One region of the Shewanella eurypsychrophilus genome, then DNA from elsewhere that is predicted to be linked to it. Evidence: predicted binding sites of a transcription regulator. Region 1 holds the regulator's gene; each other region holds the start of a gene.
What was found. Region 1 encodes LexA, which represses DNA repair genes until DNA is damaged. Its sites were predicted from a motif close to TACTGTATNNNNATACAGTA; they were not measured.
Positions count from the first base shown of each region.

Region 2: dinB (DNA polymerase IV) is a predicted target of LexA. The motif match lies at 858-877, and genes of this name have one in related genera.
Region 3: recN (DNA repair protein RecN) is a predicted target of LexA. The motif match lies at 981-1,000, and genes of this name have one in related genera.

Region 1 is NZ_CP045503.2:241,090-243,368, reverse strand. Features, by position in the region: gene plsB (glycerol-3-phosphate 1-O-acyltransferase PlsB) at 1-526, opposite strand, end outside; gene lexA (transcriptional repressor LexA) at 795-1,412, shown strand; gene FM038_RS01075 (cell division inhibitor SulA) at 1,445-1,957, shown strand.
Region 2 is NZ_CP045503.2:1,398,225-1,400,503, forward strand. Features, by position in the region: gene fghA (S-formylglutathione hydrolase) at 1-721, shown strand, start outside; gene dinB (DNA polymerase IV) at 1,023-2,105, shown strand; gene FM038_RS05870 (aminoacyl-histidine dipeptidase) at 2,211-2,279, opposite strand, start outside.
Region 3 is NZ_CP045503.2:4,228,444-4,230,722, forward strand. Features, by position in the region: gene FM038_RS18065 (AEC family transporter) at 1-887, shown strand, start outside; gene recN (DNA repair protein RecN) at 1,018-2,279, shown strand, end outside.

The DNA of each region.
Region 1 (2,279 bases):
TTGAAACAGCATTAGAAAATTGAACGAAGTTGTGTCGTCCTAAAAAAAGAATCATCAGACACTTGCGAAGCCAGGTTGGATTTTGACGCTCAAGCACTGCCGCCTTCATCGTATCGTCTTCTTTACCAGGAGTTCGTCCCCAGTACAGGCTCACAGGCACTAACTGTATGTCCAGCTCTGGCTTCTGCTTATGCACCTTCAACAGTTCCATAAAACTGTTTAAGAAAAATTCGTTACTTTTCCTTTGGCCAAATAGAGGCTTAGCTCCCTCTAAACATACGACTCTTGGTGTCTTTCCACCATCGACCACAAGGTCATCATATGGGCTTGGCAGTCCATACTTACTGGTGATTTCACTCAATGCTGCAATGTCACTGAGAGACTCAGTCTTCATCACATAAACCACTGGCTTATCAGGGTCCAAATTGAGATCGACGAAAGGTTCATGGGGCACGACGACAGTCAGTACCAACTGTTTTTGAATCCAACGTAATGATTTATACCAAAGAGAATCTTTTTTAGACATTTTCTTATGCAATGTGAGCCATCTTAATAACCGTATAGAATACCAGATAAAGCAGAGATAGCCCTAATGTCATTAATAAAAGCCACTTATAAGTCATGGTCAGTAATATATTAGCTAAGGACTCAAATTCAACGAGAGAAATACTGGCCAGCTTAACTGTTGAACTTAAATCATAAATATTGAAACTATGATAAAACTTGGTTAATCCTTGCACTGGTCACAATACTGTATATACTGACAGTAACTGTATAGAAAGACAGGATTCATAATGAGACCTTTGACACCAAGACAAGCCGAAATCCTTGAGCTCATCAAGCGTAATATTTCCGATACTGGTATGCCGCCAACCCGTGCTGAAATTGCTAAACGTTTAGGTTTCAAGAGTGCCAATGCGGCTGAAGAGCATTTAAAAGCATTAGCAAAGAAAGGCTGCATAGAGATAATTCCCGGCACCTCACGTGGCATTCGATTAACCCAAGCTGCGGAGCCGGAAGAGTTAGGCTTACCCTTGATAGGTCAAGTCGCAGCAGGAGAGCCTATTCTCGCTCAAGAACATATCGAACAACATTACCAAGTTGATCCAGCTATGTTCCGCCCCAGTGCTGACTTTCTCCTTCGGGTGCGTGGCGATAGCATGAAAGATATCGGCATTCTCGAGGGTGACTTACTTGCTGTTCACAAAATAGAACAAGCAAGAAATGGTCAAGTAGTAGTAGCACGAGTTGAAGACGACGTAACAGTAAAACGTTTTGAGAAAAAAGGCAGCATGGTTTATCTACATGCGGAAAATGAAGAGTATTCGCCCATTATTATTGATCTCACCAGCCAAAGCCTGACCATTGAAGGCCTAGCTGTTGGTGTGATCCGTAACGGCGACTGGCAATAATTGATTTCGCTGATTGACGAAGGAGCTTGGCAATGAATGATTTAATCGGAAACAGCCCTAGACACCCAGGTTTATGGTCGAATCCCCTTGACCAAGTGTCCATCGAACAAAGCAATGCGAGTATCACCACAGTTAGCACCCACACTCAGGGCCGCGTGGAGCTGAGAAAAGTGAGTAATCAGCTTGCTACTTTGAGCCATCAGGGGCAATGGATTGTATTGATCAGTCCTCCTAACATAGGTTACAAGCAGATGTTAGCCGAAGCAGGAGTCAGAATGGACCGCGTCCTTCTCGTTCATGCTAAAGACGAAGTCGAAACCTTATGGGCCATGGAGAAGGCGCTCACCAGTGGTACATCCAGTGCCGTCATCTGCTGGACTAGTGCCTTAGATTCAAGGGACAATCGCCGACTCAAACTGGTAGAAAAAAGTGCGCGCGCCCTAGGTATTGTCATTGAGGATGCGAATAGTCACTTACATGCTAAGCCCCACCGCCAAACAGATACTCACTTCAGCCAGGCCAGTTTATTTGTTTCTCTGCACTGATCTCGAGTCAATATAGCGAATAGAAATTGACTATTTAAGTCCCGTGAGGGACTTTTTTGTGTCTGATTTTTATTTAAAATATTTAAAAGTTTCGCTAAAAGTGATCTTGATCAATATTTCAACACCAAGTAAGTTAGAGTGATAACAACGATAATTTGTTATATCCAAACGATTTAGTAGTCGGCGTAGTAAAATTCTGCCATCTGTAAAAGGCCAGATATTTACCTCGCTGAGATCGGTACTGATATATTCAGCCGTAGGTGCGAGTGTGGTTAACTCTGGTAGTCAGTGACTACCAAACTAAAATAACAGGTAAACCGCC
Region 2 (2,279 bases), 1.2 Mb from region 1:
GAAAGTACCGGTACTTTACTGGTTATCAGGTTTGACTTGTAGTGATGAAAACTTTATGCAAAAAGCAGGCGCACAGCGTCTCGCTGCTGAACTCGGTATTGCTATCGTTGCGCCAGATACTAGCCCTAGAGGCAGTGATGTGGCCGATGATGAGGGTTATGACTTAGGCCAAGGTGCCGGTTTCTATGTTAATGCGACCCAAGCGCCCTGGAACAAGCATTACCAGATGTATGACTACATAGTTAATGAGCTACCAAGATTAATCGAGTCCATGTTTCCGGTAACAGATAAACGCGCAATAGCAGGTCATTCGATGGGGGGCCATGGGGCATTAGTGATAGCCCTGCGTAATAGTGAGGCTTACCAGTCGGTATCGGCATTTAGTCCGATAAGCAACCCGATAAATTGTCCATGGGGACAAAAAGCTTTAACGGCCTATTTAGGGCGAGACAGTGCCACTTGGTCTGAATATGATGCCAGCGTGTTGATGCGTAATGCAAAAGTGTCAAATGGCGGAACATTGGTTCCTGCAATGGTTAGCCAAGGTGAAGCGGACAACTTTTTAGCTGAGCAGCTAAAACCTGAAGTGTTACAAGCAGCGGCTAAGGTTAGTGGCTATCCCTTAGTGCTTGAGACTCATGAAGGCTATGATCATAGCTACTATTTTATTGCTAGCTTCATAGAGCAGCATTTGAAGTTTCATGCTGAACATTTAAGATAATTTAGCCTTTGAGCTTAGCCTTTGAGCTTAGCCTTTGAGCTAATCCATAAATTTATGAATGCCATTAACGTCATGTTAATGGCATTTTTGTTTATATAGCGAACAAAAGTATCCTGTAACTCTCATTTCTATTGGATACTGTTTTTATATACAGTATAGTGGTGTAAGAAGACTAATTTTAAGAAAAGTGTTTAGAAAAGCATTTATAAAAGTGTTTAGAAGAATGTTTATAAGAGTGCTTTGGCAATGGTTTTGACATTGATTTGGACATTGATTTTTAAAAACTGCTTTGGAAACTAATTTGCGAAAAATCATTCATATCGATATGGACTGCTATTTTGCCGCTGTGGAGATGCGAGATTTTCCTGAGTTAAGGGGCAAGCCCATTGCTGTGGGAGGAAGGAGCGATCGTCGCGGGGTGATAAGCACATGTAATTATGAAGCGCGCGCTTTTGGTGTGCGTTCGGCGATGGCCTCGGGCTATGCATTGAAGCTGTGTCCCGATCTTATTTTAGTGCCTGGCCGCATGTCGGTTTACAAAGAGGTCTCTGTCCAAATTCGTGACGTTTTTTCTCGCTATACGGATCTGATTGAACCGCTCTCACTCGATGAAGCTTATCTTGATGTCACTGATTGTAGTCAATGTCAGGGCTCTGCAACCTTAATAGCAGAAGCAATTAGACAGGAGATCTTCGAGGTAACCGGTCTTACCGCCTCTGCCGGCATAGCCCCAGTAAAGTTTCTGGCTAAGGTCGCCTCAGATTTAAACAAGCCTAATGGTCAATATGTGATCACCCCGGATATGATCTCTCCCTTTGTGAAAACGTTACCGCTGAGCAAGATCCCTGGAGTGGGTAAGGTGACGGGCAAGAAACTTGAAGATATTGGACTGACAACATGTGGCGAGCTACAGACTTATCCTAAGGCTGAGCTTATTGAACGATTTGGGAAATTTGGTACTGTATTGATAGAAAGAGCACAAGGCATCGATGAGCGGGAGATATCTCCCCATAGAGAGCGTAAATCTGTTGGTGTAGAGACCACCTTAGCGAAAGACATTTATCGTTTAGATCAGTGTCACTCAGTGATGCCTCAGCTTATTCAGGAGTTAGGCGCCAGAGTCAGTCGCAGTGCTAAAGATCGCACCATCAATAAGCAAGTGGTCAAATTAAAGTTTAATGACTTTAAGCAGACGACGATAGAGCATAGGTCTGATGAGATGTCGGTGAAACTATTTTATGATTTGTTGACTCAAGCTCTTGAACGACAGCAGGGTCGAGGAATACGCTTATTGGGTGTATCGGTTGGTTTAGCGAGTCAGACTGAAGTAAAGAAAAATGAAGAAAATCAGGTGAACGAGTCTCAGATGGACTTAGGATTTTAAAATAAGGGATTTTAAGAAGTAACTAGGTGCTAGGTTCGAGTAGCTAGGGCCATGGAAGGAGGTTCGAATTCCTAGATACTAGCACCTAGGAACTCGACACCTTATTTAGCTTTTCTCTGGAATACGCTCGAGAACGGCTAATAATAGCTTGTAGTACTGATCGACGGTTTCAAT
Region 3 (2,279 bases), 1.9 Mb from region 1:
AATATGTTTATTACATTGCCTTCCCCGCTATTATGCTTATAGTCTTGGCTGAAACACCTATAGAAGGGATCATGCAATGGGGCTTTATTGCAGGCTATAGCTTAGCGATGGTTTTCACCTATTTACTGGTTGTGCTAGTTTCTTTTTGCACGAATAAAGGACGAACAGATATAGCCGCTCTGCGGGCGTTGAACACAACATTTGGGAATTGTGCATTTATCGGTATGCCATTACTGACGATTTTGTTCCCTGATAATCCAAATGCATTAACCGCTGCAGCAATCGCAACACTTTTATCTGTGATAGTTTTTGCTTTCGTACTGGTCACCATAGAGCTTTATCACGGCAAGAAACAAGCTTCTCCGTTAATGATTGTGTCCCAATCATTGATACAGAATCCAATCGTTATTGGCAGTTGCATAGGCGTTGCTCTGTCAGCCCTTAATATCGAAGTCAATGAATCTATATCTATCATGCTTCGCCAAATTGGTATGACATCGAGTCCATGTGCGCTGTTTGCTATTGGAATGGTGCTTGTTAAAGCAAGCGGTACTCAAGATGAGCAGCCTCTTGGGGTGAATAAAGCAAAAAAACAAGACTCCAACACACCATCACGGCTTAACCATATTACTGAGCTATCTTGGATAAATCTGTGTAAACTCATTATTCAGCCATTATTTGCTTACCTTTTCTTATCTGCATTTGGAGTCGGTGAAGAAAACCTTATTATCGGAGTGATTTTAGCTGCCTTACCCACAGCCGCAAGTGTGTTCTTACTCGCCCAACGATATAAAATTAAATCGGCCATCAGTGCTCACGCTATAATGTTAGGCACGATACTAAGTATTTTAACCTTACCTGCGATTGATTATTTACTCCGGCTTTGATCACTTTTTGACGTAAAATAATGCTTACTAGTGACTTCAACATTTTATTGAACATAAATAACACAAAGCTTTACTGTATATAAAATCAGTATATACTGTTTAAAAACACAGTACATTGGAGGGTGTCATTATGCTTTGCCAACTAAGCATCAATAATTTCGCGATCGTTCGTTTTCTAGAGTTAGATTTTAAGCCTGGCATGACGAGTATCACAGGTGAAACCGGTGCTGGTAAATCAATTGCTATTGACGCTCTGGGTCTTTGTTTGGGCAATAGAGCCGATGCCAGTACTGTGAGACCCGGCGCCACTAAAGCCGAAGTCAGCGCTAGATTTTCATTAAATGATATTCCAATCGCTAAACGCTGGCTTGAAGATAACGATCTTGATCTAGAAAGTGAATGTATACTGAGACGTACAATAGGCAGTGACGGCCGCTCTAGAGCATACATCAATGGCAATCCGGTTCCCTTGAGTCAAGCTAAAAACCTTGGACAGCTTCTTATTGGTATTCATGGACAACATGCTCATCACGCCATGCTTAAAAGCGAACATCAACTTACTCTTCTAGACAGTTATGCCAACCATAAGATGATTCTTGACTCAGTAGCCACTGGGTATCAACGTTGTAAATTGATAGAAAAAGAACTTAAAGCTCTACAATTGTCGCAACATGAGCGTATTGCACGTAAACAATTACTCCAGTACCAAGTCGAAGAGCTAGATGAGTTTAGCCTCACTCCCGGAGAATTTGAAGAAATAGAAGCTGAGCACAAGAAACTCGCCAATGGCACAGCCTTAGTTGAAGCCTGCAAAAATGAGCTGTTTATTTTGCAAGATAACGATGAAGGCAGCGTTGAGTCATTAATCAATGCAGGGATAACTCAAGCACAAGAGCTTGAAAGCTATGATCCACAACTCAAAAATGTAGTGAGTATGCTCAACGAAGCACTCATTCAAGTTCAAGAAAGTAGTAGCGAGCTAGAAAGTTACCTGACGGGTCTAGAGCTTGACCCTCAGCACTTTGCCTACCTTGAACAGCGATTGACTAAAACCATGCAACTGGCACGTAAACACCATGTCAACGCATCCGAGTTGGCGACTCACCACCATAAATTGAAGCAAGAGCTCCTATCCCTAGACTCCGATGAAGAAGCACTCGACGACCTTAGGCAGCAAGTTGAAGCCAGTAGAGAAAGTTACCTGGTTCATGCCAAGAAGCTCAGTCAAAGCCGGATCCGCTATGCTAAAGAGTTAGATAGGCAAGTAACTCAATCGATTCACGAACTGAGCATGCCAAAAGGCAAGTTTACAATTTCAGTGGATTTTAACCCAGAGCTCAGCTCTCCTAATGGTTGTGATTGCATCGAGTTTCTAGTCACCACTAACCCAGG